Regions from separate parts of the Halobacillus sp. AWM4_238 genome, predicted to be linked through region 1. Evidence: riboswitches for the same ligand, from Rfam matches in the RefSeq annotation. Region 1 holds a riboswitch; each other region holds the start of a gene.

The links. A riboswitch is a leader RNA that binds a small molecule or an ion and turns the genes downstream of it on or off. The one in region 1 is predicted to bind S-adenosylmethionine.
Region 2: linked by a shared signal. The riboswitch ahead of ACXACN_RS13965 (methionine ABC transporter ATP-binding protein) and the one ahead of ACXACN_RS18610 (Na+/H+ antiporter NhaC family protein) in region 1 are both predicted to bind S-adenosylmethionine.
Region 3: linked by a shared signal. The riboswitch ahead of ACXACN_RS04295 (phosphoadenylyl-sulfate reductase) and the one ahead of ACXACN_RS18610 (Na+/H+ antiporter NhaC family protein) in region 1 are both predicted to bind S-adenosylmethionine.

What each region holds. Positions count from the first base shown of each region.
Region 1 covers NZ_JBSWSY010000002.1:3,738,105-3,748,647, reverse strand. Annotated here, with positions in the region: gene ACXACN_RS18625 (SLC13 family permease) at 1-567, opposite strand, end outside; gene ACXACN_RS18620 (exo-beta-N-acetylmuramidase NamZ family protein) at 752-2,035, opposite strand; gene ACXACN_RS18615 (glycoside hydrolase family 3 protein) at 2,102-4,210, opposite strand; gene ACXACN_RS18610 (Na+/H+ antiporter NhaC family protein) at 4,516-5,835, opposite strand; SAM riboswitch class I at 5,980-6,087, opposite strand; gene ACXACN_RS18605 (ABC transporter substrate-binding protein) at 6,154-7,230, opposite strand; gene ACXACN_RS18600 (ABC transporter ATP-binding protein) at 7,255-8,028, opposite strand; gene ACXACN_RS18595 (ABC transporter permease) at 8,051-8,872, opposite strand; gene ACXACN_RS18590 (hypothetical protein) at 8,989-9,696, opposite strand; gene ACXACN_RS18585 (hypothetical protein) at 9,693-10,439, opposite strand; gene ACXACN_RS18580 (ATP-binding cassette domain-containing protein) at 10,411-10,543, opposite strand, start outside.
Region 2 covers NZ_JBSWSY010000002.1:2,799,547-2,810,089, forward strand. Annotated here, with positions in the region: gene ACXACN_RS13950 (M20 family metallopeptidase) at 1-1,006, opposite strand, end outside; gene ACXACN_RS13955 (MetQ/NlpA family ABC transporter substrate-binding protein) at 1,023-1,859, opposite strand; gene ACXACN_RS13960 (methionine ABC transporter permease) at 1,872-2,534, opposite strand; gene ACXACN_RS13965 (methionine ABC transporter ATP-binding protein) at 2,524-3,552, opposite strand; SAM riboswitch class I at 3,634-3,753, opposite strand; gene ACXACN_RS13970 (DUF302 domain-containing protein) at 4,212-4,595, shown strand; gene ACXACN_RS13975 (DUF421 domain-containing protein) at 4,657-5,370, opposite strand; gene ACXACN_RS13980 (metal-sensitive transcriptional regulator) at 5,524-5,781, shown strand; gene ACXACN_RS13985 (DsrE/DsrF/DrsH-like family protein) at 5,843-6,322, shown strand; gene ACXACN_RS13990 (rhodanese-like domain-containing protein) at 6,340-6,636, shown strand; gene ACXACN_RS13995 (sulfurtransferase TusA family protein) at 6,681-7,244, shown strand; gene ACXACN_RS14000 (MBL fold metallo-hydrolase) at 7,289-8,419, shown strand; gene ACXACN_RS14005 (sulfurtransferase TusA family protein) at 8,487-8,717, shown strand; gene ACXACN_RS14010 (sulfite exporter TauE/SafE family protein) at 8,797-9,573, shown strand; gene ACXACN_RS14015 (LTA synthase family protein) at 9,763-10,543, opposite strand, start outside.
Region 3 covers NZ_JBSWSY010000002.1:830,096-840,638, reverse strand. Annotated here, with positions in the region: gene cysI (assimilatory sulfite reductase (NADPH) hemoprotein subunit) at 1-1,243, opposite strand, end outside; gene ACXACN_RS04330 (assimilatory sulfite reductase (NADPH) flavoprotein subunit) at 1,265-3,061, opposite strand; gene ACXACN_RS04325 (uroporphyrinogen-III synthase) at 3,085-3,897, opposite strand; gene ACXACN_RS04320 (NAD(P)-binding protein) at 3,857-4,510, opposite strand; gene ACXACN_RS04315 (sirohydrochlorin chelatase) at 4,507-5,256, opposite strand; gene cobA (uroporphyrinogen-III C-methyltransferase) at 5,271-6,047, opposite strand; gene cysC (adenylyl-sulfate kinase) at 6,064-6,657, opposite strand; gene sat (sulfate adenylyltransferase) at 6,663-7,808, opposite strand; gene ACXACN_RS04295 (phosphoadenylyl-sulfate reductase) at 7,828-8,553, opposite strand; SAM riboswitch class I at 8,636-8,750, opposite strand; SAM riboswitch class I at 8,921-9,018, shown strand; gene ACXACN_RS04290 (sulfite exporter TauE/SafE family protein) at 9,147-10,034, shown strand; gene ACXACN_RS04285 (DAK2 domain-containing protein) at 10,073-10,543, opposite strand, start outside.

The sequences.
Region 1 (10,543 bases):
TATCCACATGGACAATGTTCCCGTCGCAACCATAAATCCAAGCACAATTTGTTCTGTGCTTGTTCCAACGGAGGCGATAATGAACAGAGCCATCCGCTTATGCAGATTCCACTTTTGCATAGCAAGGGCAATGAGGAAACCGCCCATAAACAGGAAAATCGTATTATCTCCATAAGAAGAAGCCGTCGTTCCACCATCCAGCCCTCCCGTTAGAGGAAAAAGTATCAATGGCAAAAGGGATGTCGCAGGAATCGGGATCGCTTCTGTAATCCACCAGGTAGCGATCCAGATCGTGCTGGCTAAAACAGCCACGGCACTTTGTGATAATCCATCCGCTTCCAAAAAAATCAGTGTAAGCGCAAACAAAAGTGGACCTAAAAAAAGACCTACTTTTTGACGCGTATCAAAAGACGGGCCAGGGTCGTGACCTTCTGCCTCTTGATTGTTCATTACGCCTGGTGAACCGCCAGAGCCACCAGTAACCGTAAACCTCAATAAATCCTTCGCCTCGTAATGCAACTTCCAAAGGCGACTCCAAACACCCGTGAACGTTGATTGTGCACCCATATTCATCCCCCTCTTCCTAATTATCAAATATGTATGAATATTTACAAATTTTATCATAAATGGTCTCATCTTGTAATAAATTCGCATCCACTTAAGAACAATGATCTAAAAAATGGGAAAAATAAACACACCAGGTCATCCATAATATGGATGACCTGGTGTGTAAAAATATTCCTTATCCATCTTATTTCTTCTTATAAAGGAGGTAGTGCTTCCTTACTTTTTTGAATTCTTTGAGCTCATCTTCCCATTGGTCTCTCATGTCTTCGACAGACTCTCCGCTTTCTATGGCTTCCCGGATCCAACCATTACCAACTAAAAGGTCAAAGAAAGAGATACCCTCCGCATTTTCAGCACGGAATTGGAATTCTTCCGGGTACATGTCATGAATGGTTTTCACGAGATATACCCCGGTCTCAACAGCATTGAATTCTTCACGATCGATGACATGGATCTGCACCCCATGCGTCAATTCCTTTGCATGCTTCGAGAAAGAAGGGGTAAAGGATGCGGCTCTGAACCTTACTCCTGGTAAGTTGTACGCGTTCATCTCTGTAGCTAGCTCTGTACTATTGATAAAAGGGGCTCCGATCAATTCGAAGGGTCGTGTCGTTCCGCGCCCTTCAGAAACATTCGTCCCTTCCATCAAGGCCGCACCTGGATAAACGAAAGCTGTGTCCACGGTCGGCATGTTCGGTGAAGGAGCAACAAATTCAAGGCCTGTCTCCTCATAGTCCATACTTCGCTTCCACCCTTGCATTTCCACAACCGTCAAATCTGCACCAATCTCAAACTCATGATTGAACAACTTCGCAAGCTCCCCAACCGTCATCCCATGGCGAAGCGGGATTGGATAGTTTCCGACGAACGACTTGTAGTCTTCATCTAAAACGGGACCTTCCACTTTTTCTCCACCCAGCGGGTTCGGGCGGTCAAGCACGATGAAAGGAATGTCATTCTCCTTTGCAGCTTCCATTGCATAAGCCATCGTGTAGATATACGTGTAAAAACGTGTTCCTACATCCTGAATATCAAACAGCAACACATCAATATCTTCTAACATTTCTGAAGTCGGTTTACGGGTCTCTCGGTAAAGACTGTACACCGGTAATCCTGTTTTTTCATCAGTATAAAACTCGACATATTCTCCCGCCTGAGCACTGCCTCTGACTCCGTGTTCCGGTCCATATAACGCCGTCAGGTTGATATCTTCATCGTTGTGTAACAAGTCTACGATGCTGTTCAAGTTTTGATCGACTCCGGTAGGGTTTGTGATCAGCCCGACATTCTTACCTTGTATGAGATCTTTTTCTTCATCTAAAAGGACTTCCACCCCAAGCTTGAACGGTTCTCCTTTTTTATGATGTCCTTTGTGTTTGCCTGGATTTCCGTTATGGTCCGCAAAAACAACCGAGAATGTGGACCACGTCATAATTAAAACGACCGCAATCATCCACCACTTTTTCAAAGTAATCCTCTCCCTTTTGATTATTTTGAAGAAGGGCGCAAAGCCCCTCTCCCTAGAAAATCGCTACTAGTAACTCAGCCCCGAACCATATTTGAACAACACGCCATCTTCGGATCCTGGAATCGTCACAGGCAATTGGCCGCCCGGGTTATTTTCACCGAAAATGGTGGCGGCGGTAGCTTCAAAACTCGCCTTTCTGAAACCGTACTGTGCAATATAAGCATCCACCTCCGGATAAGCCATGATGTCATAAGGGTTACGGATTCCGACGCCGATCACTTCCGCATTGGTATTCGTCATCACATCTTGCATCAACTGCATTTGAGGATGACTTTCGGAACGAGTGTACACATTGTACGTGTACGTTCCGAAGATGACTTTGTCTGCTTCAGACACCATTTGTTTTTGCTCAGCTGTTAATTCACGTTCTTTTGTATTGATTAAAGTCGTGTTTGGATGATGGGCGGCTACAGCATCCGCAAGACTAGAAATAAACCTGTTTCCAATCACCACAACCTGGTCATTTTCTGAGGCGTCTACAGGCAGAACTCCCTGATTTTTCACGAGGGTAATTGAACGCTCCGCCGCTAGTTTCTCCACAGCTTTATGTGCATCCGATCCGACCACTTCTTCCGCTTCTGCGATTTTCTCATCGATCGGTTGAGGCGTTTCTTCTTTGATGATTCCCCGGTTCAATTTCAATGTAAGGATCCGTTCAACAGAATCTTCAATCGTAGCCATTGGAATTTCCCCAGACTCTACAGCTTCATAGACACCAGAAGCAACTTCTTCTAAACCTACAGGCATAAGCGCAATGTCTGTACCGGCATTGATCGTTCGAATAACGGCATCGACCGGTCCGAAATGTTCAGCGATCGCCTTCATATTCAAAGCGTCTGTGACAACGACTCCTTCATAATTCATCTCTTCACGCATCAATCCCGTTAGCACTTTTTCTGAAAGGGTGGCTGGGAGCGCAATTTCAGAACCATCCTTCTGAGAAGTCACTTTTGTATCATCGATTTTCGGGAAGGTAATGTGTGCAGTCATAATCGCATCGATGCCCGCATCCATCGCCTGTTGGAAAGGATACAACTCTACTTCTTTCAAACGCTCGAGGTCATAAGGAACTTCAGGTAGACCGAGGTGGGAATCTGTCGCCGTATCCCCGTGACCCGGGAAGTGCTTGGCAGTCGCTGCTACCCCGTGTTCCTGCAGCCCTTTCGTGTAGGCTACGCCCATTTTCCCGACCAGTTCGGGATGTTCTCCGAAAGAACGAACACCAATGACAGGGTTATCAGGGTTGTTGTTCACATCCATAACCGGCCCAAAGTTCATGTTGATCCCAAGAGATGATAATTCAGCTCCAATGACAGAACCTACATCCTGAGCGAATTCTTCGGAACGTGTTGCACCTAAAGCCATATTTCCAGGCATATCCGTTCCTGATTGAAGACGTGTCACAATGCCGCCTTCCTGGTCAATCGTCATAAGCAATCCATATTTTTCAGAGGCCGCTTGATAATCAGACACAAGCGTCGCTGTCTGTTCGGTTGTCACCACATTTTCTCGGAATAATATAACGCCGCCCAAGTGATATTTTTGAACTATCTCCTCAATCTCCGGGAGCATTTCCGTTACGTTCTCCCCGTCCCATTTTCTAAAATCCGGCATAAGCATCTGACCGACTTTTTCCTTCATTGTCATGTTGGAGAGTGCATGTTGGACAAGGTCGTACCGTTCCCCTTGCTGCTTTTTGATGGTCGGTTTGAAGTCACGCTTCTCTTTCTTTTTCTTTGAACGATCCGGCTTGTAATCAAGGGCGATTCGGTCTTTGAATGAACCATTGGATACCGTCACCCACGCTCGTCCAGGCTGCCCTGTGAAAGTGACCGTACCGTCATCCGTGATCGTAGCAACGTTTGGATTTTTCGATTTCCAAACGAGTCCTTCATTCACCTTTGTAAAATGTCCATCTTTATACACGTTCAGGGCAGATAGAGTAAACACATTCCCTTCCATTGTTACATCTGCCTGCGGAACATTCTCAAAGATAATCAAGTCTGATTGCTCACTCTTTTCAGCAGCATCCACCTCTGCTCCCATGAACCACGACGGCAGCATCATGTCGATGGTCAGTGTGAAAATGAACACCCATTTGCCTGCTATTTTCATTCGACACTCCTCCTTTATTTATCTATTTGTAAAAGGCGCCTACCTATCCAGGAAGATCCTTTTGCAAAAAATTTCGTAGAGTAGTACCCATGCAGAAGACAATTTATTGTAAACGTTTACATATTGTAATAAAAGCTTATCGGAAATAGGTATAGTCGTCTATACCACTTAAGGCCCTAATCCTCTTCAGAACCTTTCATTCCCAAAACTTTCCTACTGATTCGATAGACTTATTTTGAAATTTCATGTCAGTATATTTAGAAACAAATAAAAAAAGAGGACACCTGATCAGGTGCCCCCCTCTATTAAGATGCGCTCTTGAATACGGCCTTTCCTTTTTCTACGGTAAATTTCGGATATCTAAAGGCGATGGCTAACAGACCCGCCACCATTGTAAGTAGAGGGTAAATGCAAAATGGAACAATCGCGACTGGAGAAATGCTGGCGACACCCGCTACCGCCAAAATCTGTCCGCCATAAGGGATGATCCCTTGAACGGAACTGGAAAAAATATCGAGGATACTTGCTGAGCGCCTGCCTTCGATGCCATATTCATCAGAAATCTGCTTGGCGAGCGGACCGGCTGTGATGATAGAAATCGTATTGTTCGCTGTCGAAAAGTTGACGGCCGTCACAATACCTGCAATGCCAAGCTCTCCACCACGATTGGAATGGACTCTCCCGCTCACGGCTTGCAGTAGAAATTCAATGCCGCCATTAGCCCGGATGAGTTCCACTAGACCACCTAACAATACGGCAATCATCGCAAGCGTCTGCATGTTCGTAAATCCATCCCCTACGAGGGTGACGAATTCCATGCCGGAAAACTTCCCAAGCACAAGTCCAACCCCACCGGCGAAAACAATGCCGCCGATCAGAACATAAATGACATTTACTCCGGCAATCGCGAATCCGAGTACCCCTAGGTAAGGTAAGATCTCAACAATGTTGTACGAGTAATCATTCTGCAGGCTGGCCGTTGCATCGGCGGTCATCACACCAAAAATAATGGCTGTTATGATGGCTGCTGGAAGAACGATGAAGAAATTCGCTTTGAACTTCTCTTTCATTTCTGTTCCTTGTGTACGGACAGCTGCTATGGTCGTATCGGAAATGACGGAAAGGTTGTCCCCGAACATGGCACCACTCACAATCGCCCCCATCACTAAGGCAAGGCCGATGTCAGTCTGCTCGGCTACACCCAATCCGATGGGAGCCAGGGCAACCACCGTACCTGTAGACGTTCCCATAGAAATCGAGATAAAACAGCCGATGACAAACAATCCGACGACCATCCAACCGCCAGGCAAGTAGGTCAAGCCTAGATTGACGGTCGATTCAACGGCCCCCATGCCGGATGCTACGGAAGCAAATGCTCCCGCTAGTAGAAAAATGATGACCATTAAGATGATGTTGGGGTGTCCGCCCCCCTTGGTCAATTGGGATATTTTTGTTTGGAAATCAGTCTTCCGGTTCATCGCTAAAGCAACGAGAATTGCCGCGAATAAAGCGACAAGGACAGGCATTTGATAGAAATCTCCTGTAGCGATTCCCGAACCGATGAAAAGTAAAATGAAAATCGCAAAAGGAATGAGTGCGAAAGGGTTGCTCAATGATTTTGCCATGATTGGACCTCCTAAAATATTTTAAACTCATCAGAATAGTCGGTTTTATCCCGAGAAGGATGAATGGTTCAAAGCGAAGAAAGCGGCAAATAAAAAAGAGCCCTCTTATATAAGAAGGCTCTCTGAATCGTATCCGTTCATTCCTTCTTATCTCTCAAGTGATCAACACTTGCTGGAATTAGCACCGGCCAACCGATGTTGGTGGTTGCTGAAGCATCACAGGACCAGTTCCTCTGCTTCTCTTGATAAGAAATATTCAATTGAGTCAATGGTAACTTTACAATAAAAACCATTCGATGACAAGCGTTTTTTTCATTCTCACCTTTCGTAGCGGCCGATCACTTCCATCGCTTTTTCAGAAGCGGAGGTATCGATGGCATCATTGAAGTCAATATCCCCACGTATAGCGCCGTTTGCGTCATACATCTCAAACTGTTTCTTAATATCATCGATAAACATTTCCCCGTTCGGGTCGAGTCCTGTCACACCGACTTTTTTCCAAACTTCTGTGTCCTTCAACGCTGTATGCTTCGTCATGATCTCAATCACTTCATCCAGCCCCTCATCATAAAGGAACGCGTCATTGTAATCGCGCACCCCCTTCAAGTAAGCGGCCATAAAGCGGACGGACACGTCGGTATCTTTTTCAATGAAATCAGGCGATCCAAGAACCATGGCAATTTGTGCATCGGGAGCGAAATCTGTGGCATCACGGAAGCGGACGTGCAGGTTCTGTGCTTCCCCTTGAGTGATCAGTGGTTCAATTTGAAGAGCGGCGTCAATCGACTTGTTGCCCATCGCGGCAAGCATATTTCCAAAATCGGACATGAGCACGAACTCGACATCCCCTTCGGTCAGCCCTGCATGTTGAAGCATCCGCTGGAAAATGTAATCATCCACGGCGTTTCTCGATGACACGGCAATCCGCTTCCCTTTCAAGTCACTGTATTCTTTGATTTCATCCTGCAGATCTTCACGAATGGCAAAGCTGAAATACGAGCTGCCATCAAAATAGTGCCCTTTATCAGCAATGATTTTTACATCAATGCCTTGAGCGATAGCATTGAAAAAGGAAGCTGTAGATACGCCACCGGCAATGTCCACTTCACCTGCCGCCAGGGCTGGTAGCATATCATCACTGTTTGCGAACGTCGTGAACTTGATATCGATGTTGTAGTCATCAAAATAGCCTTTTTCCTCAGCGATATAAAAACCGGCCCCAGAAGCAGCACCATCTTCGGCAATGACTACCGTTGTTTTCTTATTTAATGGAGCAAAATCACCATCAGGAGTTTCCTTATTCCCCTGGTCCTCCCCACTCTCGCCAGAGGAACAGCCGAACAACACAAAAATGATGAACAGAAAAGAAAACAGATGACATACTTTTTTCACCATGGGATTTTAATCCCCTTTCTTCTGCTATTTTCGCGAACGCTGCACTTCATCCTGAAGATGGTTCCAAATCTCTACAAAATGTTCCGCCATCACAGGATCCGCACGTACCTGCTCCATGTTTCTCGGTCTCGGCAGACGGATTCGTTTCTCATCAATGATGGTACCGGGCTGTGAACTCATTAAAAGGATCCGGTCACTAAGTAGGAGCGCTTCATCTATGCTATGGGTAATAAATAAGACCGTTTTCTTCGTCTCCGACCATATATTCAATAGTTCTTCCTGCAAAATGAATTTATTCTGCTCATCAAGCGCGGCAAAAGGTTCATCCATGAGGAGAATCTCAGGGTCATTCGCAAAAGCTCTGGCAATGCTTACGCGCTGCTTCATTCCACCGGAGAGCTCTTTCGGATAAAGTTGGGCGAACTTCCCGAGGCCTACTTTTTCCAAGTAATACGTGGTTCTTTCCTTGATCACATCCTCAGGTAAATGCCTCATCTTCAATCCAAAACTGACATTGCCCTCAACCGTCAACCACGGGATGACGCCGCGTTCCTGGAAAACCATCGATTGCAGCGGCCGTTCTTTCTTACTTTTGGCAATCGAAAACGTTCCCCCGCTCGGCTTTTCTAAGTTAGCTAAAATCCTTAAGAGGGTCGTCTTCCCACAGCCGCTCGGCCCGACGAGGCAGACAAATTCCCCGTCCGCAATATCAAGCGAAATATTTTCCAGTGCCGTCACACGGTTTTCTTTCTTATAAAACACTTTCGTCAAATCTTTGATTGATATTTTAGCCTCCATCCCCTGTCGCTCCTTTCATCAATTAGCGCCATGGCAGCAGTTTGGCCTGCAGTCCCCGGAGAATGATCGAGAACAAGTAGCCGAAGAACGAGATGAGCACAAGTCCGACAAACATTTCTTTCAGCAGGAAGGCTTTATACGACGTCCAGATCAAATACCCGATCCCGGAGTTGGCTCCCATCATTTCCGCAGCGACGATCGTTAACAGCGCAATCGCCTGCCCCATTTGAATCCCTTCGAGCATAACCGGCAAAGAACCGGGCAAAGCAATTTTGAAGAAGAACTGCTTCGAATCGGCGCCGTAATTCTTGGCCACATCCAAATAAATCCGGTCAATGTTCACCACGCCCGCAACGGTATTAATAACGACTGGGAAAAACACACTGCCCGCAATCGTCACCACTTTTGAAACTTCACCGACACCGAATAAAATGATGATGATCGGCAGAAGCGCAAGCGTCGGGATTGGCATCAATGCCATAATGAGCGGCGAAAGAAAATGCCGAATTGGACCGTAAAGCCCCATCAAAAGACCAATCACGATGGCAGGGATGACACCAAGGAGAAACCCTGCAAAAATCCTGAACAGAGAGATGCCGATATGATGGAACAATTCTCCGCTCATCCCCATCGCCCAGAACGTGCCGACGATTTCTGTCGGAGGTGGGAAGAAACGCGCATCGATCAGCCCCGTTCGTGATAAAAACTCCCATAGCAATACAATGAAAATCGGTGATGCGATCGTCAACATCTGCTTCAGGCGATGCTGCATCTGCCGCTTTTTCCATTCTTGTTTTTCCATTTGTAAAGGGTCGATCACAGATTCCCTTCGGCCGTCTTTCATACTCACCACCTCTACCGCTAATTTATGAGCGAACGCCCAATTGTGTGAAATTCACAGGTTTAAATAGCCAGAATAAGCTTGGGTGCGCACAAAAAAAAACGCCATACAGGCGTTTCTTATGATGGATTCACTCTTATGAAGTCATGATCATCACCTACGAGATCTGCCCCTTCAGGAACCCGGATATACAGAGCACTTCCATTCCAATGGGAAACCGTTGTATCGTCCCACATGGATGCATGATTTTCATCAAACATACGATAAGGAAACTCAGAACCGAACATATGGTATTTCAGGTTCAATTTCTCCCCTGGATGAATCGATAGTGTCGACCTTTCCATATGCACCACCGGCGTGTACTTCTCTTTCACTTCGTATCCGTTAATCATTAGTGGTGTTTGATAGAAAATCACCTCGATGTCCTTTGTAAGGTCATCTGTACGTTCGACATAAATGTTGATTCCGTCCACATCATTGTTTGAGACTTCCAGATTCATTGGATCACCGTTATAGGGAAACACCCATCCTTGAATTTGCCATTCCGCCAGCTGATCGGTATTTCCATTTGACACTGCATCATAGAATTGCAGAGACTTCTGTTCTTCCTCTGCGTCACTCATTTGTCCTTTCAACTCTGTATGGTTTAACGGAATCAGTAGAAATACGACCATCGAGAGGATAAGCAGGACAGAGTAACTGGCGACCATCCACAATCCCACCTTCCTTCTCCCCAAGCCGAACCGTGAACTTTTTTTAATGAGAAGGCTCAAAGCAATCAAGACCGCAAGTATAATTAAAATCGGTACGAAAGCGACGATCATCATCCTTTCACCTCCAAACGATTGGATATCAACACGGCTAATGAGTAGAAAATCGTCGTCGCAGCGAGCGTCTTAAGTGTAAACAACCACGCATGGCTTTCTTCAAAAAAGAATTGAAAGAAATACACTTGCGCTGGAAATCCGCCACTCGCTAACAAAATCATCAACCCAACGACAACAACCGGCAGAACAATGACGAACATTTTGTTCAACTGAATAATCATCCCAGCCAAGTAACCTAAGCTGCTGAACATGAAAACGAGAAGAATGGCGGCCAGTATTCCCAACAGCCATGTACCCACATCGCCAGTCCCCTGAGTAAGCAGCATTTGCTCTCCGCTCATAAAGACAGAAACGAACAACTTTAACGCAAAACTAGAGAGTAATGCGGTCAAGGCACCAGTGGTACAAATGATGAACAAAAAAGCAATCGTTGAGAGTGTGCTCGTCTTCCTGTTCGTAACAAAGGCGAAATCATCTTCTCGATAAGCTCTCGTGGTCAAAAGAAAAGCCGTCAGAAACCCCCAGAAGATGGTGAAACCGAGGACGATGTCTGCGGTAAAATAAGTGATGTTCACATCATACCCTGTTCTCCCACTGCTCATCTGACCCGAACCGTTCAAAGAAAACAAAAGCCCGAGAAGCTGGATGATCACAAGAGATGTGAATACGCCGGAGTAAGCTCTCCATTTATAGCCGACTTGCCGTTTGATGATTTCAGACGCCTGCACTTCGATCAAAGACATCATCCACACTCCCCTTTCCATGTCGATTTTCCGTCAGATAGATACAAAGATCATTCACCTTCACAGGCGAGACTTGCACGTCTGCTTGTTGTAAGCTTCGGTAG
Region 2 (10,543 bases), 940 kb from region 1:
AAGGGTGGATGGTAGGGATGACTTGGCTTATGTTGCCCGCATCCGTTGACCCTAGTCCCTTCCTGTCTTCAAAATAACTTTCCCCAAGAGATGTGATTTTTTCTTGGAAGACTCGGTCGAACAGCGGAGTCACTTTGAAATTGTCGACCCCATTCTGAATGCGGATCATCTTATAAGTAGCTCCTGTCATTTCCGCTGCACCTTTTGCGATCTTTTCTGCTTTTTTCGTCAGATCATCACATTTTTCCCTTGTAGCAGCTCGTAAATAAAACCTCGCTCTCGCGTATTGAGGAACAATGTTCGGTGCGTCGCCTCCATCTAAAATTACACCATGGATACGGACATCATCGGTGACATGCTGTCTCAAAGCATTCAATCCATTGTACAGCTGAATGACAGCGTCCAGCGCATTGATTCCGTCTTCAGGATTACTGGCTGCATGAGCTGTTTTTCCGAAGAATTCAAAGTCAACGGGATCGACGGCAAGTGTAGGAGCGGAACCAGATGTCCGCCCCAGCGGATGGACCATCATGCACGCATCCAATTCTTGGACAAGACCATGCCTGACAAACGTTCCTTTCGCACTGCCGTTTGGTCCTCCTTCTTCTGCTGGTGTACCGAGTACAATAATTTCCCCTCCTGTTTGAGGAAGGATTTCACTTAAAGCAATGGCTGCAGCTACAGAAGCCGTACCGATGATATTATGTCCACACGCGTGGCCCAGCCCTGGCAGAGCATCATATTCTGCCAGGTAACCGATTTTCGGACCAGGTTTTCCGGAGGATTTCCTTGCCTTGAATGCCGTTGGATGTTCAGGGATTTCTGCATCCACATCAAAACCCGCTGCTTCAAGAAGCGTTTGGAGCTGTTGAGAAGCATAGTATTCTTCATTCCCCACTTCCGGGTTTGAGTGAATAAGGTGACTGGTTTCTATATACGTCGGTTGTTGTTTCTTTATATTTGCTAAGAGGGTGTCCTCCAGGGACTGATATAATTCTATACTCATACGAGTGAAAGCTCCTTTACCAACCAATTTCTTTTAATGGAACAAACGTCGGAATCAGCGATTGGTTATAAACTTCTTCGATATGTTGGGCTACATCTTCTTGCTGATAAATCTCCACAATTTTTTGATATGTTTCATTATCTGTTTCATCTGCACGAGCAGCAATGATGTTAATGTAAGGTTGTGCTGTCTCATCTTCAATCGCAATCGCATCCTCTACAGGTACAAATCCTGCTTCCACAGCGACACCATTATTGATGATCGATGCTGCTACATCAGGAAGAACACGCGGCGTCTGAGCTGCAACAATCGGTTCGAAAGTCAAATTTTTAGGGTTTTCTTCAATCTTGCTCAAATCCCCATTTCCATCAAAGTCATCAGGGAGACCAATTAAGCCTGACTCTTGGAGAAGGAGCAACGCACGCCCCATGTTTGTCGCTTCTTTCGGTAATGCGATGGAGCTTCCGTCAGGGATTTCACTGACATCTTCGTATTGATCAGAATAAATACCCATCGGCGCAATCAAGGTCGTACCAATAGGAGCAAGATCCAGGTTATGTTCCTTAATGAATGAATCAAAATAAGAAACGGTTTGGAAAGCGTTCAAATCAATATCTCCATCCGCAAGAGCCATATTCGGTCGTACATAATCGGCGAATTCAACGAGTTCAATTTCAATATTCTCATTTGCGGCTTTTTCTTTGATTTTCTCCCAAATCGGCACGCCAGACCCATTCAATCCAACTTTGACTTTCTTCGTTTCTTCAGAAGCTGCTCCACTTTCGTTCGAACAACCGGCAAGCAAAATCCCAACAGTCAGTAAAATACTTAGTGTAACGATCCATTTTTTCATAATTAAAACCTCCTATTGTCTACGAATCTTTTTAGATGTGAAATTTCCAATCGTTTGTGTGATTTGCACAATGAGTACAAGCAATAATACGGTGGCAATCATAATGTCCGTTTCAAAACGTTGATACCCATAAGAGATAGCAAGATCCCCAAGTCCTCCCCCGCCGACAAATCCAGCCATGGCGGAAGCGCCGACAAGGCCAATGGTTGCAATCGTCAAATTAAGAACGATGGAGCTTAACGCTTCAGGTATGTAAACACGACGAATAATCTGCCACGGGGTTGCACCCATTGCTTCAGCCGCCTCGATCACGCCTGGCTTCACTTCAAGTAAACTACTTTCTACTAACCTAGCAATATAAGGGGCTGAGAAAATAACCAACGGTACAACGGCTGCTGCTGTACCTATAGACGAACCAACAATTAACCTCGTAAATGGCAAAATGGCCACGAGCAGAATGATGAAAGGAATGGAACGGAAAAAGTTAACGACCGAGCTGAAGGAACCGAAAAGCGTTTTGTTTTCTAACAAACCTCCCTGCCTCGTAACGACTAGGATGATCCCTAACGGTAAACCGATTAAAGTAGCTGCCAATAATGAGATTCCAACCATCAAAATGGTTTGATACGTCGCCTCCCAAATTCTTGGCCAAAATTCCATTAAGTTAACCTGCATGGGAAGTCACCTCCTGTACAGATACTCTTTGTTGAATATGGTTAATCACTCGTAAGATTTCTTGGTCCGGCCCCTGAAGTTCCACAACGAGATGACCGAACGGTATTCCTTGAAGCTCCGTAATTTGTCCAAACAGTACGTTAACTTCCACATCAAATCTTTTAGACACTTGAGATAGAACGGGTTCTCCGGCACTTTCATCAACAAAAGTCACACGATAAATATGCCTTGAAGAACCCCTTTCCTCGATTCCATTTAGTATTGAAGCGGGGATGTCATTTTCCATCACGGTCTTCACAAAGTTTTTCGTGGTTGGATGTTGAGGACTGGAAAACAAATCAAAGATCGATCCTTTTTCAATAACCCGTCCACTTTCCATTACAGCAATGCGGTCACACACTTCACGGACCACATTCATTTCATGTGTAATCATCAAAATCGTTATGCCATATTCATCGCGTACCTTCCGCAATAGCTTCAGAATTGACTTCGTCGTTTCAGGATCAAGGGCTGATGTTGCTTCATCACAAAGCAAAATTTCAGGAGAAGTTGCTAAAGCTCTGGCGATTCCCACCCTTTGCTTCTGCCCTCCGGATAACTCTTCCGGATACTGTTTCGCTTTATCGGACAATCCGACAAATTCGAGAATTTCTGCTACTCTTCGATCGATTTCTTTTTTCGGTGTCCCTGATAAAGAAAGTGGGAAAGCCACATTATGGTGAACCGTCTTTGATTCAAGCAAGTTAAAATGTTGAAAGATCATCCCAATCCGCTTCCTTACTTGTCTTAAGTCTGGTTTTGAAAGCTGCGTCAAATCCTCACCATTGACCAGCACCCTTCCCTCTGTGGGGCGTTCGAGTAAATTGACCAAACGGATCAGGGTACTCTTACCAGCTCCACTAAAGCCGATCACACCAAAAATTTCTCCCTTATGTACAGTCAAGTCCACTTGATCCACAGCACGCAAGTCGCTCCCATTGTGCTGATAAACCTTCGAAACATCTTCGAATTGAATCATTCTGTCCCTCCTAGACGCAAAAAGAGCCCCTCTTCTAAAAAATAAGAAGAGGGGCTCTCAATATGTATGAGATACCGTCTCTTCTCATCTTTCACATGCATCCGCACATGCTGGAGTTGGCACAGTTTCTGATCGTTTCGACGGATCAGTTCCGCTGCCGAGGTTTCGTAGGGCCAGTCCCTCCACCTCTCTAGATAAGAAGAAAAGTCATTTGCTTTTTTATTGATGTTGCCAATCATAATACAGCAAAAAAGCTTTGTCAATTTAATTCACTAAACTTTCCGAATTTTTCATAGTAGGACTACGCTATTTCTTCCCTATAGTTATTAAGCAATATGGCAGGATTCTTTAAGACTCGATTTCGAGATGTTTTTTTGAGTGGATGGGGGCTGCGGGGAATAGCTCGCTTTCCGCGGGAGCGCGGTGAGCCTCCTATGGGACGTGTGGGACAGGTGGGACCCCGGAAGGCGTAGCCTGAGGAGGCTCACCGCCCGCCCCATGGAAAGCGAACAGTTTCCCGGAGCCCCTAAACTCACCCAAACATATCGAAACGGAGTCTTACACAAACGGGAGATTTAGTGAAATATAATTATTTGAGAGATTACCCTAATACCTTAATGGGTATAGATAAGGAGAACTAATTACCAAGGAGGTATTTCATGTTTCACTATACGGTGGAAACGGACAAAGGGATGTATGAAGCGATTGAGAGTCTTGAGGCTAATCTCAAAGAAGCAAAGTTCGGGGTGTTATGGACCTTTGACATCAAAGATAAGCTTCATGAAAAAGGATTGGAATTTGAAAAAGAATTTAAAGTCTTGGAAGTTTGTAACCCTGTAGAAGCGCAACGCGTGTTAAATGAAAACGTATTGGCTGGTTATTTCCTCCCTTGTAAAATGGTTATCTATGTAGAAGGAAACAAAACAAAAATCGGTATGCCTAAGCCGACTTCTCTTACTCAAATGGTTGAGGATGAAAACATTCAAGAGATGGCAAGTGACATTGAAGAACGTTTGAAGGTTTGTATGGATCAAAGTGTATAACCAAATGAAAGAGCTGCTATTTTAGCGGCTCTTTTCTTTTAAATCTCATTATCAAAAAATATCAATGTTCAATAGGAGGTAAAGACTCTGCTTTTTTTCCTTTTAATGAAAAGTAAAACTCACCCTGGCTGGTAAGCGCACCATAAAACACCTCCGAGACATCATGGGTACCCAGCTTGGTACGTAACCAATCCATGTCCCGACCTGCGCGAGCTAAAAGATCTTGTTGCATTTGTCCATCCAGAATAAGGGGGATGTCATAACCCCCACCCCTATATGGGAACCCCATATCTTCTCGGGTTACGGCTTCTTTGGCATTTTTCAGTTTAATGGACAGTTGGCCGTTCGGTTCAATGATGCCAAGTTCAACATTATTGATTTCAAATACATTTTGCTCTCTGAGCATGTGTGTAATATTATCAAGAGAATATTGAATGCGGGAGATGTTCTCTTCAATCATTTCCCCCTCGAAAATAACGATCGTCGGCTCAAAAGTCAGGAGTTTCCCTACTTTCCTGTTTCGTAATTTTAACGTTACGATGAATTTTTGTAAGAGAGCAATGAAAACAATAGCCGTCACGGTATGTACATGATCAATCTTAGGGTCAGCAATATCCGCCCCTACAACAGAACCAAGAACAAGCACTACCAAAAAGTCGAATACAGGTAATTCTCCAATTGATCTTTTTCCCATAAATAACCCTACTCCCAGGAGTAATGGCAAGATGGTCATGATCCTTCCAATCACTTTAAGTGTTTCCATCCACATATCCATGTTCTTCACCTCTCCCTTATCTTTACACGGGGTATGATCCCTTATCCAAAAAAATACGTACCGGGGTGTTGACAATATACCTAACGGGGTATATGATTAGTCATGTACTGTTCAACAGCGACAGAAAATAACTTCACAAGGGAGGTCAATTCGATGGAATACAACAACGCAATGAAGAACAGAGTGAAACGTCTAGAAGGTCAGTTACGAGGCGTTTTGAAAATGATGGAAGAAAACAAAGACTGTAAAGATGTCATTACGCAGCTTTCCGCTTCCAGAAGTGCGATTGACCGTGCGATCGGGCTCGTGGTTAGCTCCAACCTTGTGGAGTGCATCCAGGAAGCTGAAGATCAAAAAAACAAAGAAGCTTCAATCAACGAAGCCGTTCAACTGCTTGTCAAAAGCAGATAAATTTTTTTACAATCTAATATACCCATACGCGTATATCTATATTAAACAAGGAGGATGAAACATGTCTGAAACAAAAAAGACGAATATTATCTTATTCAGCGGGGATTATGATAAGGCAATGGCTGCCTATATCATCGCAAACGGGGCAGCCGCTTACGATCACGAAGTAACGATTTTCCACACATTTTGGGGACTGAACGCCCTTCGAAAGGATGAAAACATCCAAGTGAAGAAAGGGTTCATGGAAAAAATGTTTGGCAAAATGATGCCGCGTGGAGCAGATAAGATGGGCATTTCCAAAATGAACTTTGCAGGATTCGGTCCTAAGATGATTAAAGATGTCATAAAAAAACACAATGCGATGCCATTGCCAGATCTTATAGAAATGGCTCAAGAACAAGAAGTCAATTTGGTCGCATGTACAATGACCATGGACCTTTTAGGCTTGCAAAAGGAAGAATTACTAGATGACATTCAATACGCAGGTGTTGCTGCATACCTTGCAGATGCAGAAAACGGCAATGTTAACCTGTTTATCTAATTAAGGAGGAATCAATAATGAAAACAATGACAGCAAAAGAAGTGGAACAACAACGATCTGAAGGTAAAGAACTAAACATTATCGATGTCCGTGAAGATGAAGAAGTAGCAGAAGGAATGATTCCTGGTGCCAAACACATCGCTCTAGGTACTGTCGAAGAGCGTGCAGATGAATTGGATAAGGATAAATCTTATATTATGGTTTGCCGTTCTGGCGGTCGCAGTGGCCGTGCTTCCCAAATCCTTGAAGACAAAGGATTCGATGTGACGAACATGGAAGGCGGCATGATGAGCTGGGAAGGTCCTACAAAATAAATAATTGAACGATATACCTTAAAGGGTAGAGGAGGAATGTAAGAATGGAATTGAAAACAGATCTTACGTTAGATGCCAAAGGATTAGCTTGTCCTATGCCTATTGTGAAGACGAAGAAAACAATGAAGGACATCGAAGCTGGTCAAGTCCTTGAAATTCAAGCCACAGACAAAGGGTCTAAAGCAGACCTTGAAGCTTGGGCGAAAAGTGCAGGCCATCAGTACTTGGGTACGATTGAAGAGGGAGACGTACTCAAGCACTATGTCCGCAAATCCAGCAATGAAGAAGAACAAGAGAAAAAACATCCTAATGTCGTAAACAACGAAGAATTGGATGCTCTTCGCAGTAACAATGACGTCCTAGTATTAGACGTGCGCGAATCGGCAGAGTATGCCTTTGATCATATCCCTGAAGCAACGTCTATTCCACTTGGAGAACTTGATGAACGTGCAGATGAACTGGATCGTACGAAGAATGTTTATATCGTTTGCCGTACAGGAAGCCGCAGTGACCTCGCTGCTCAGAAGCTTACGGAAAAAGGTTTTGAGAATGTTTACAATGTCGTTCCAGGCATGAGTGGCTGGAATGGCAAAACTACGAAGCTTTAATTCTATATTTTTTTATAAAAACTAATACCCCAGGAGGTAATAAGATGACGGTTAAAAACATGACGGTAAAAGAAATTACGAATAAAGTGTTGAATAATGAAGAGCTATTCCTTCTTGATGTACGAACAGAAGATGCATACCAAGACTGGAAAATCGAAGGCAAAAACTTCTCTTATTTGAACGTTCCTTATTTCGATCTCCTTGATGGTGTCGAAGAAATCGTAGATCAGCTGCCCAAAGATAAAGAGATTGCTGTCGTTTGTGCCAAAGGCGGCTCATCCCAAATGGTTGCTGAAATGCTTGTGGAAGAAGGATTCGAAAATGTTTACTCCGTAGAAGGCGGAATGAAAGCCTGGAGTGAGCACTTGGAGCCGGTCAAAGTCAATGACCTGAAAGATGGCGGCGAGCTTTATCAGTTCGTACGTATCGGTAAAGGCTGCCTTTCCTACATGGTCGTATCTAACGGAGAAGCAGCGATCATCGACTCTACCAGAATGACAGATGTGTATGTTGATTTTGCTAAAGAATTGGATGTTAAAATCACGAACGTCTTTGATACGCACTTGCACGCCGATCACATTTCTGGTGGACGTAAGATTGCAGAACAAACAGGTGCCACGTACTGGTTGCCCCCAGAAGATGCGGGTGATGTGACATTCCATTACCAACCACTTCGTGATGGAGACCATGTCACGGTAGGAGATACAAACATTGATATTCATGCGTTGTATTCTCCTGGCCACACGAAAGGATCTACTTCTTTCGTCGTGGATGATCAATATCTGATGACAGGCGACATCCTGTTTATCGACTCTATCGGACGACCGGACCTTGCCGGCAAAGCCGATGACTGGGTGATGGATTTAAGAGAAACCCTTTATACACGTTATAAAGAGCTTTCTGACCAACTGATCGTCCTTCCTGCTCACTTCATGATCATGGATGAGTTGAACGAAGACGGTACCGTCGCTGAAAAACTAGGGACCCTTTTTGAAAAGAACCATGGTTTGAACATTGATGATCAAGATGAGTTCAGAAAAATGGTGACAGAGAATCTGCCACCTCAACCAAACGCTTATCAAGAGATCCGTAAAACAAATATGGGTAAAATCAGCCCAGACAATGAAGAACAGCGTGAAATGGAAATCGGTCCGAACCGTTGTGCTGTAAGGTAAAAACTCATAAGCCTGGGAACCCAGGCTCCCCTACTATTAATTAATAAACATTTGGAGGTATTCAATTATGAACGTAACAAAAACACTTGATGCAACAGGACTAGCTTGCCCAATGCCAATCGTGAAAACAAAGAAAGCAATGAAAGACATTGAAGCAGGAGAAGTACTTGAAATTCATGCAACAGACCAAGGGGCAAAAGCAGACTTGACCGCATGGGCGAAGTCCGGTGGTCACGAACTTCTACAAACAGAAGAAGACAGCGGTGTATTCAAGTTCTGGATTAAAAAGGGAGAATAATCAGGGAACACCTGATTGAACCATTATGGAATAAAGGGAACCTGTGACGGTTCCCTTTTTTATAGGAGGTCAACGGACTATGGAATTCGGATTAATTATCACGATTTTTCTCATCGGCTTCATAGGTTCATATATATCCGGAATGCTCGGCATTGGTGGTTCTATCATCAAATATCCGATGCTGCTTTATATTCCGCCGCTTGTTGGTTTTACAGCCTTCACCGCCCATGAAGTATCCGGCATCAGTGCCGTTCAGGTCTTTTTCGCAACGATTGGTGGTGTATGGGCCTATCGTAAAGGAGGTTACCTGAACAAATCGCTCATTTTATATATGGGTGTCAGTATTTTGATCGGCAGCTTCATCGGTGGTTATGGATCAAGGTTCATGGCTGAAGACGGCATCAACATCGTTTACGGCATCCTTGCTCTCATTGCGACAGTTATGATGTTCGTGCCGAAAAAAGGCATTGATGACAAACCTTTGGAGGGGGTCACCTTTAATAAACCCTTAGCTGCCCTACTTGCATTAATTGTAGGAATCGGAGCAGGGATTGTCGGTGCTGCTGGGGCTTTCTTATTGGTACCAATCATGCTTGTTGTGCTTAAAATTCCGACAAGAATGACTATTGCCTCTTCTCTTGCCATTACATTGATTTCTTCCATCGGAGCGACCGTCGGAAAAGTGACCACAGGCCAGGTCGAATATTTCCCTGCAGCGATTATGGTAGTGGCAAGCTTAATGGCTGCACCTCTGGGCGCAATGGCAGGAAAGAAAGTAAACACAAAGATCCTTCAGACCATCCTTGCCTTATTAATTTTAGGGACGACAATCAAAGTATGGATGGATATCTTTTAATACGAGGTATACCAAAGGAGCAGAACTATATAGAGTCTCTGCTCTTTTGGTATGTCATTTATTTTTTATACTTGCCCCATAATAAAAGAAAGCGAACTGGATCAAATACACTATTCATTGGTTATCTTTATAAACTGTAGATCAGAACAAAAAAAGCCCTCTCTCCTTCTAAAGGAGAGAGGGCTGTCATTATTTTTCTTGCTTATTTTGATTCGGCTCATTGCTCTCGCTTTGAACCATCTCGGTTTCATCTAGGTAACGCAGCAAGTCACCATAGATTATGGAATCAGACATCTCCAATTCCTCTTGAGCCTTTTCAAACCCTTCATTACAAAGGTCTGCTTCTAGCTTTTCCCCTGTCTCACGATCATAGCAAGTCCCTTGAATACCGACATATTCTTCGCTTGCAAAGTTACCATCACGAGTAATCATCAATTGACGACGATCTTCATCCAGAAGGTCATGCCCGAATTGGATTGGATTATCGTCTTCAATGCCTAACAAGTTCGTCAATGTTGGACGAAGGTCGACTTGACCACCAACGGTATGGTTTTTCTCAGCGTCAATGCCTTGGCCGTAAATCAACATCGGTACACGCTGCAATTGGAATTGCTCGTAGTCATTGATTTCTTTATCCAAATACTCGCCCATCGCTTTTTGGTGATTTTCAGAAATTCCGAAGTGATCACCATAAATGACTAAAATGGTATCCTCATAAAGCTCTGAATTCTTGAAGTCTTCAACGAATTTCTTCAATGCCTCATCCTGATAACGGATCGTTTGGAAGTAACGGTTTAACGTGCCACTCCCCGTTTCCCCTTCTTCAATGAGCTTCTGCTCTTCAGGAAGTGTGAAAGGATAGTGGTTGGTCAATGTAATCATCTTCGAATAGAATGGTTGATCCATTTCTTTCATCATGTTCAACGAATCTTCGAAGAAATATTCATCCAAGTAACCCCAACCATGAGAT
Region 3 (10,543 bases), 2.9 Mb from region 1:
GAATGATCGCTTCCACATCCGGTTTATTTTCCTCGTCCACCATAGAAAGGGTAACGTTCTGGTTGGGAGTCAGCCTGAACTCTCCATAGTTCTGTTCAGCAATCCTTCGCAGTCCTTCTTTTAATCGATAATCCCCTTCATCTTTGATTCTCCCATTTTGAATGAAAAAGGTATGATGCCAGCTTCCATCCTCTCCTTTCATCCAACCATAACGATCGCCATTATGATCAAATGTGTACGGTTCAGCATTCTGTAATTCCCATCCTAGTCTTTGGTTCAACTCTTTACGGATCCCGTCCACACCTAAACGATCAACCGTGTATTTGAAACGGGCATTTTTTCTGTTGGATCGATTTCCGTAATCCCGCTGAATGGTCACAATTTTTTCGGCTACTTCTACTCCTTTTTCTGGTGGACAAAAGCCCAGGACGCGCCCTAATTGAGGATAGGTGTTCTCATCTCCGTGGGTCATCCCCATACCTCCGCCTACCACGACATTAAAACCGAGGAGTTCTCCGTTTTTTTCAATCGCTATGAACCCGAGGTCCTGAGAGAAGACATCTACGTCATTGGAAGGAGGAACGGCGACTCCGATCTTAAATTTACGGGGCAGGTAGAAGGGCCCGTAAATCGGCTCTTCTTCCGCTTTCCCATCCAGAACCTTTTCTTCATCAAGCCAAATCTCATGATAGGCTCTCGTCTTCGGCAGTAGATGTTCGCTTATTTGTTTTGCAAACTGATAGACATCAGCATGGTAGGCCGACTGCTCTAGATTTACGTTTGCCATAACATTACGATTGACATCCCCACATGCGGCGATAGAGTCAAGCAATGCTTCATGCATCGTCTGAATGCTTTTTTTCATGTTCCATTTCAAGATCCCGTGCAGCTGAAACGTTTGTCTTGTTGTCAGTTTCATCGTTCCATTCCCATATTCGTCCGCCAATGCATCCATTGTCAGCCATTGATCCGACGTGGCTACACCTCCAGGAAGACGGACACGGACCATAAATTGGTAGGCAGGCTCTAGCTTTTGCTTTTTCCGTTCTATCCTAAGATCTCGATCATCCTGCATGTAACTTCCGTGAAACTTCAGCAGTTTCGTATCATCCTCTGGAATACTTGCACTGATTGGGTCTTGAAAACTCTCCACAAGACTCCCCCGCAAAAAACGACTGTCTTCTTTGATCCTTTCCATATCATCAAGAGGACCTTCAGGCTTTACGTTATTAGTATCAGTCACTATATTTCCGCTCCCTTCCTTTTAGTACACATCCCTTTGGTATCGTTTCGCTTTTCTCATATCTTTCAAGTAATCTTCCGCTTCCTGTTCGCTATGATCTCCTTCTTCTCTTATGATTTGCAGGATTGTCTGATGAACATCTTTGGCCATATGTTTTTCATCGCCACAAACATAAACATAAGCACCGGATTCTAACCATTCATAGATTTCTTTCTTATTCTCAAGCAGCCGGTGCTGAACGTACACTTTTTCTGGTGAGTCGCGGGAGAAAGCGACATCCATTTTCGTCAACACCCCTTCTTTCAACCACCGCTGCCACTCCACTTGGTATAAGAAATCTGTGACAAAGTGCTGTTCCCCAAAGAATAACCACGATTTCCCCGGGGCTTCCATCTCCTCTCTGTCTTCTAAAAATGAACGGTACGGGGCAATACCTGTGCCCGCTCCAATCATGATGATCGGAACATCTGGGTCAACAGGCAGTTTGAAATTTTTGTTCTTTTGAACGTATATAGACAGACGATCACCAACTTCTGTCCTTTCCGCACATTGTCCTGAGCAGACCCCCGTTCGCTTCCGGCCATTGGAATCGTATCTTACTGTACCGATCGTGAGGTGAACTTCATCAGGATTGGCTTTTACACTACTTGCGATCGAATATAGTCTTGCTGGTATTTTCCTTAAGATGCTGATAAATTCTTCCGCCCCTGCTTTCCATGGACCATAATCTCTGACAACGTCCAAAAGATCACGCCCATACACATAAGCACTGCTCTCCTCACTCGAAGCGACCAGTTGTTTAAAGCCTTCGTGATCGGTCAAGTCCGCTAATTTTTCCAGTAAAGGCTTCGTTAGTTCCGTTATCTCATAATGGGTAATTAACGCTTCCCGTAATGCCCGGACTTCCCCGTCCTTGTTTACGACCACAGACAATTCCGGATCCCAATCCATTTCTTTGATCAGCTCATCCACAAGTGTTTCATCATTTTCAGGGTAAATCCCGAGACTATCCCCTGGTTCGTAGTGAAGATTCGATCCTTCAAGGTCGAGCTCCAAATGGCGCGTCTCTTTATTCGAACCGCGTCCGTTCAAATTGATATTCTCCAATACTTCCGCTTGAAATGGTAGTTTCTTAGAAAAAGCAGGGCGATCTGTTTCAATCGATCGATCTTCTACGGTTTGTATACCCTTTTCTGCTTGATCACCTAGTTTTTCTTGAACTCCCCTCCACCATGATTCAGCAGCTTCATCATAATCGAGGTCGCAATCAACACGGGGGTGGAACCGCTCAGCCCCTAGTTCCTGCAGCCGTTCATCGAACTCCTTTCCAGTCTGACAAAAGAACTCATAAGAGCGGTCACCGAGAGCAAGGACAGAATATCGAACTCCTTCCAACTTTGGTGCTCGCTTACTGAAAAGAAACTCATGGAAAGAGAGCGCATTGTCCGGAGGATCCCCATCTCCGTGTGTGCTTGTTATGACGAGCAGATCTTGCTCGTTTTTTATGTTCTTCGCTTTGTAATCATCCATATCCAAACATTTAGCTTCAAAGCCTCTCTCTTTTAAAGTTGCTGTAAAATCTTCTGCCAGGGCCTGACAGTTTCCTGTATGTGATCCATATAAGAGTGTCACCTGCCGGGTAGTCACAGAGCTCTCATTTCCTTGTTGCTGCTTCGGGGACTGAATGGGCGACGTTTGTGCTGCCGCTAAAAATCCGCTCAACCATATTTTCTGTCTGTCGTCCATGGTTAACAGCAGACGGTTCAACTGATCTGCTTGTTCTTGATCAAAAGGACTGTTCTTAACTTCAAGATTCAACTTTGACACCTCCATATAAGTCACTAGTGGTCCACCAACTGCCGATGAAAATACCGGTCAAGTTCTACAACCATCGCCCCCATTTTTGGTCGTGCTGGTTCAACGACCGATGAAATTCCACGGTCATATAAAGCTTTGGCTGTAATCTTTCCAACAGCTACTGCCTGGACATGCTCACGGAAAGCTCGCAATAAATGGTCCGTGCTTTCATTTGCCTCCCATAAATTTTTCACCTGTGTTTTACTAGTGAAGACCACCGCATCCAACCGGCCGGTTGAAATGTGGTCGGTGATCTCTTCAACCACATTCCGATCAGGCGGCAGGAACCTGTATGGGTTAGCCTGGTAAACGTTGTATCCTTTAGCTTCTAACTGTTGGATCAACATTTTTTCATCTTCATTATAGGTTTGAAGGAAGATCGTGAAGTTTTCCTTTTCCTTTACGACAGGGACCTGTGACAACAGATCATTCATCGTTCCATCTGCAGCCAAGACATCAGGAGTAAGTGAATGTTCTTTTAACCAATCCATCGTTTTCGAGCCACGGATGGCCAGGGATTCTGCTTGAAGTTTTTGAATAAATGGTGTGTCCAGGCTTCCTTTTTCCGCTGCATCAGCTAGCGTCCGCACTCCTATTCCCGTCGTTAAAATGACCCACCTGAATGACTGAGCGAGGTAGTCTTCGACATGGGTGAAGGAGGCTTCTTCATCCAATACCTGCTCCCCTTGAAGCGGAAAAACCAAAGGTTGACCTCCCAGGTTTGTAATTAATTTTGCAATTGCGTCCGATCGGCGGTCAGCTGCTATCCCGATCTTTTTCCCTTTCAACCCTGCCAAACCATTCCACCCCTTTGTTATGTAAATCTGCTTTAATTCTCCTCTGTTCTTTTCGTTCTGAATAAGAAAGGTTCAGTATTTTTTCTAAATATACATCTTTGTCTTCTTTAGATAACGATGATCTCTTCAATGATTGTCTGCATTCATATAAAAAATCTATATATTCCTCAAAGGATGGCGGAAACCGCTTTTCCCATTCTCCCAACAATCGGGCCGCAAGTTTCGGACTTGCCCCTTGTGTGGTGACAGAAACATTGAGTTTCCCTCTCGAAAATTGTGCAGGAAAGTGAAAATTCCCACCGTCTCTTCCATCTGCTCGGTTTACAAGGGGGACCTCCTTTGCAAGAAGTGCAATGCTGTCGTTTGTCTCTTTTTGATCTGTAGCAATGACCAAAAGAAAAACACCCGTGAGATCTCCAGTCTGAAAACAACGGTTCACCCATCGGATCTCCCCCTTTTCGAGCACCTTCTTCAAATGACTCGTAAGTGTAGGACTGACAATCGTTATCCTGGCCTTTTCGTTCTCCAGTACTTCTGCCCTTTTCTCCGCTACTTTACCGCCTCCAATGATCAGGACATTTTTTTGTTTCAAATCCATGGATAGAGATATCACAGCCTGCGCTCCTCCTTCGTACAGAAAGCTTCCTCCACACGATCGACGACTGCCTGCACCATGTTTGGATGATCATACAAATAACCCGTAAGGTAGACGCTGTCTCCTTTCTTCCTTGCGGTTTGTATACTTTCTAACAATGAATCATAAAGCAGCCCTGTAAACCACAAGTATGGAACAACAACCGTTTTAGGGAATGTAGCCAATGATGTCTCAAACGCTTCTGTGAAACGCGGAGTGAGAGCAGCAAGGTAGCAGGTTTGGATTTGTTGGATCCCATAAATCTCCTTTAATTCCGAAGCAATCGTTTCCATGGATCTTTTGGTATCTGGATGCCTGCTTCCCCTTCCAACAAGCAGAACATTTGTAGTTTCATCAAGCTCCGTCGGCAGTTCTTTCAAGCGATCCACCAATACATCGGTGACGCGTTTCTGCACGCCGAGGGTTTGGCCATAGACGATGGAAATATCCGGATAAATCTCCTCAGCTCTCGCAATTTCATTAGGAATATCTTTGAAATAGTGCCCTGCACTCAATAACAAGACAGGAATGATGACGATTTCTTCTGCCCCTTTTTCTACAAGTGTCTGAATGCCTTCCAACATATCAGGATCAGCCAGCTCGAGAAAACAAATATGATAGAGTTCCACATTTACTTGGCTCTGTACTTGGGTCAAAAAATGGATCGCTTCATTTTTTGTTTCTTTTTTTCTACTACCATGACTGACATAGAGGATCGCTTTCATCTTCCCTCTCCTTTCTACCCAACTATTGAGGCCACTTCCTTCAATCCTTCTTCTCGTGAACGTTCGAACCATTTCAGTCGTTCTCTTAATTGGACTACATCACCGACGACAATCATGGCTGGATTTTCTATGTGTTTTGATTTAACAACGATGTCTTTAATTGTCCCTGTCACCGTTTTCTGCTCCTCTGTTGTTCCCCACTGCACCAAAGCCACAGGTGTATGGAGAGGTCTTCCGTACTTCAACAGCCGCTCACAGATCTCAGGAAGCTTCTTTACTCCCATATAAATACACAAAGTATCCATACTCTTAACGACTCGCTCCCAATACGCCTCTTCATCGCTTCCGGTTTTATTGACTCCCGATATGAAAGCGACTGAAGAACTATACTCCCTGTGGGTCACAGGGATGCCTGCATAAGCAGGCGCGGCAATACCAGAAGTGATGCCTGGAACGATTTCATAAGGAATATTCCGTTTGGCAAGCTCTTCTGCTTCTTCTCCTCCGCGCCCAAATACGAAGGGGTCCCCTCCTTTCAATCGTGTAACGACTTTCCCTTTCAAAGCATACTTACATAAGAGATGATTGATGGACGTTTGGCTAAGGGCGTGATGATCGGGACGTTTTCCGCAAAAAACAAGTTCCGCATCCTCCCTCGCCTCATTCAGGAGCTCTTGATTGATCAAGCGATCATAAAGTATGACATCTGCTTTTTGTATCGCCTTTAGTCCTTTTACTGTAATAAGGTCGTAATCCCCTGGTCCCGCTCCTACGATATACACGTTTGTCATCTTCCGGCCCCTTTCGTTACACCCAATTTTTATCTTGTAAAAGTTTCCACACTTGTTCGGCACAGCTTTTCACATCGTACGCTTTAGAATCTAGCACCAGTTCCGGTTGCAAAGGTTTCTCATAAGGGGCATCCACACCTGTAAACCCTTTGATCTCTCCATCCCTGGCTTTTTTATAAAGTCCTTTAGGGTCACGGTTTTCGCACTCTTCAATTGGACAGTCCACATAGATTTCTATAAAGTCCCCGGCTTGCATCGAAGCTCTCACACGATCCCTGTCTTTTTGATAGGGTGAAATGAATGCTGTTAAAACAATCGTTCCACTATCTGCAAAAAGCTTCGCAACTTCACCGATCCGTCGAATGTTCTCTTCCCTGTCTTCTTCTGAAAATCCAAGATCCGAGTTTAGCCCCTGCCTGACGTTATCTCCATCCAGCAAATAACTCTGCAATCCCTTTTCGTGGAGAACCTTATTTAATTGATTGGCAATGCTTGATTTGCCTGATCCTGATAGACCTGTAAACCAAAGGACCCCGCTGTGATGGCCGTTTTTCTTGCGATAACCTTCTTTACTGATGGATGCTTCGTGCCAGGTAAGGTTTGTCGTCACTTTCTTCATCCTTTCACTTCGGCTGTCTTCTGTAAGCCTTCGATCAGTACATCCACGACTTCTGGACGACTGAACGCTTTTGGTGGTTTCTCACCATTTCTCAAAAGCTCCCTTACTTTCGTACCGGACAAAATCAGATGATTCTCTTTATCGTGTGGACATGTTTTATTAGACGCCATCGACTCACACGCTTTGCAATAAAAACTATGCTCAAAGAAAAGCGGAGTGATGCCAAGTTCTCCTTTCTCGTAGTGACTGAAAATCTTCTGTGCATCATACGTTCCGTAGTAATCACCGACTCCTGCATGATCACGCCCAACAATGAAATGAGAGCACCCGAAATTTTTTCTTACAATTGCATGGAAAATCGCTTCCCGGGGTCCTGCGTATCTCATAGCCGCATTAAAAACAGCTAAAATCACTCGATCTTTTGGATAATAATTTTCCAATAACACTTGGTAACTCTTCATGCGGACATCGCTCGGAATATCATCGCTTTTCGTCTCCCCGACAAGAGGGTTGAGAAACAATCCATCCACGGTCTCGAGCGCTGCCTTTTGGATATATTCGTGAGCCCTGTGCACAGGGTTTCTTGTCTGAAATCCAACTACTTTTTCCCAACCCAGTTGCTCAAATCGTTTCCTTGATTCTGCAGGGTCCAAATAAAAGGATTCTCCGTGTTCATAAGGAGGTTTTTGAAACACCTCAATATCTCCTGCCACATACCAATCGGGGCGCTCGAATAATTTTTTGACACCTGGATGGGCATCATCAGAGGTTGCGTACACGTTTTCTGCTTCTTTTTCTTTATCCGGTTTGAAAAGATCGGTAATGGTTATAACCCCATACACCACTCCGTCCTTGATGAGCTGTGCTTTTCTTCCGAGATTCTCTGCTTGTTTTTCTGTCACCGGAAGTGTGATTGGAATACTCCACGGCTCTCCATCGCTCAGCCGCATGGTATTCACAACGGATGTATAAGTCTTTTCATCCATAAATCCACGTAAAGGGCTATATGCACCATTAGCAATTAAACCGAGATCACTAAGCGCCATGGAGTCAAGCTCGATGAGATCTTCCGGTAGCTCCTCTGGTCTTTTTTCCTTCCACCTGTTTATCAGCACTCCACCGTGCGGGGGGATGATTGACATATCCATTCCTCCTTCAAGGTTATTCATCTTGACTGTTTTCTGTTGTATGCAAGCCGCATTCCGTTTTATTGAACCCTTTCCACCGGCCTGACCTACCGTCATCCGCCGCCTGGGCTGTACATGGAATGCATCCGACACTAGGATAATTTTGATCGTGCAATTCATTGTAATCCAAGCTATTTAGTCGGATATACTGCCATACGTCATCCCATGTCCAGTGAATCAATGGGCATACTTTTACCGATTTGAATCGTTCATCTTTATTAACAAAGTTTGTTTTTTTCCGGCTCGGAGATTGCTCTCTCCTCAACCCGGATAGCCATGCATTTCTTCCATGGAGAGCGTCCTCAAGCGGTTTGATCTTACGGATGTAGCAACATTGATTCGGTTTCCGTTTCCAAAGAGCTGATCCGTATTGCTCGGCTTGTTCATCCAGGCTCATCTCAGGTTGTTTCATCGTTATGTTTAAATCTGGATATCTCTGTTTTACTTTTTCAATCAGCTGGTAGGTTTCCTGAAAATGGATGCCCGTATCAAGAAACACGACTTCGGCATCCGGTTTTTCTTTAGAAATTAAATCAATGAGAACGATTCCTTCTGCGCCGAAACTGCAAGCATAAACAATGTCTTCATACTCCTTGTAGGCCCAGCGAACAATTTCCGATGCTCCTTTCGTATCTTCTTTCGGTGGATCATCGGTAAATGGATTCTCAAAAGATTGATAGGTGATGTGTGGTTGTGTCATGTCCTCCTCCTCTCTTAAATAGAAAAATGCCTTTCTTCCCGATAAGAAGAAAGGCATTTACAATGTCATGTAAACTGCATTCTCCCTATCTTCTCAAGCGCTTAACGCCTGCTGGAATTGGCACAGTATCTGTTTACATTCCTAGACCCGTTGCCGAGGCTTCAAAGGGCCAGTCCCTCCACCTCTCTAGATAAGAAAAGCTTATGAAATTTTCTGAAAAACAAGTTGATACAAATCTTATGCTCCTTTTCATCATATGTCAATGCTTTTTAGAAAAATTACAACTTTTCTGTTTTTTTATTAACATTGGATTGACAAATGAAAAGATGTTCGTTAATTTTATAATTATTCTAAAAACTACATACAATCCTTATGAAGAGCCGGGGGAGGAATCTGGTCTGAAGATCCCGCAGCAACCTTTAACCAGGTGCTCATTCCAGCAGCCATCCGGCTGAAAGATAAGGTGTGGACGATCCCCCTTCTTTCAGATGGGGGATTTTGTTTGTTTCAATTTTTTTAAACATAAAACCTAGTAAGTGCATAGGAATAGTAAAAATGACGATGACCTATGTATAATTAAGGAGTGGTACACATTGCAAAAACTGACCATTTTCGCCTTCATCGGTTTTATAGCACAGCTGATGGATGGAGCGCTCGGCATGGGGTTTGGCCTTAGCTCTTCGACGATCCTCCTGTCCTATGGACTGGCGCCTGCTGTCGCTTCTGCATCCATCCACATGTCGCAGATTGCCACAACGGCTGTTTCAGGTTTTTCTCACTATAAGTTTGGCAACGTTGATAAGCGGCTTGTGATGATCATTTCTATTCCAGGTGCAGTCAGCGCTTTTTTTGGAGCTGCTTTTTTAAGCCGAATTCCAGGAGATTATATTAGGCCTTACATATCCATGTTTCTCCTGCTATTAGGCATTTACATCGTCATTCGTTTTCTATTCCTTTCGAAGAAAACGGACAGAAGACCAAAAAAAGCCGTAAAAAAACGATTTCTTCTGCCTCTTGGAATAGCAGGAGGATTCCTGGATAGTGTCGGAGGTGGCGGATGGGGTCCGGTCAACACCCCTGCTCTGCTTACCCGATCAGGAATTGCTCCAAGGAAAGTCATCGGAACGGTAGATACAAGTGAATTCCTGGTAACGATTTCAGCTACAGTAGGTTTTTTGATTTTTTTAGGTCATGACCAATTCAGTTGGCTCCTCATCACCTCATTCGTTCTCGGAGGGGTCGTTGCAGCCCCTATCGCCGCTTGGCTTGTAAAGATTCTCCCCTCTTCTGTTCTTGGAGTACTAGCCGGTGGCTTTATCATTCTTACAAACGCAAGGACTTTATTAACTTCCGTTCCTCTACACACGCATTTACTAACATTCGTGTACACGCTCCTTGTTTCCAGTTATCTTTTCATCGTGCTTTCTTCCATCAGAAATCATTTGAAATTGAAAAGAGCGATCATCCGGGAACAAGCATAAAAAACGCAGCTCTATGAAGAGCTGCGTTGTTGTATCTATTATTCAATGGAGAAGATATAAGAATAGATCGGTTGACCGCCTTTGTGGATCTCCACTTCTAAATCTTCAAATGTTTCTTCTATGAAGGATTCAAGTGCTGCCACATCTTTTTCGTCGACTTCTTCACCAGTCAAGATCGTGAGGATTTCATCTTCATCTTCATCAATCATTTGGTTCAGCAACGTTTTAGCCGTCGTTAAAGCACTTTTATCTGTAGCAGAGATTTTGCCATCAGCGATTCCCATAAAGTGATCTTTGGAAATGTCCAACCCATCAATTTGAGTATCTCTGACTGCGTACGTAATTTGACCTGTTTTCACTTCAGACATGAGGCTGAGCATTTCCTCTTTATTGGATTCAAGGTCAGCTTCCGGGTTGAACCCTAGAAGAGCACTCATCCCTTGAGGAATGGTTTTCGATGGAATGACAGCAACCTCAACATCCGCTAATTCAGCAGCTTGTTCAGCAGC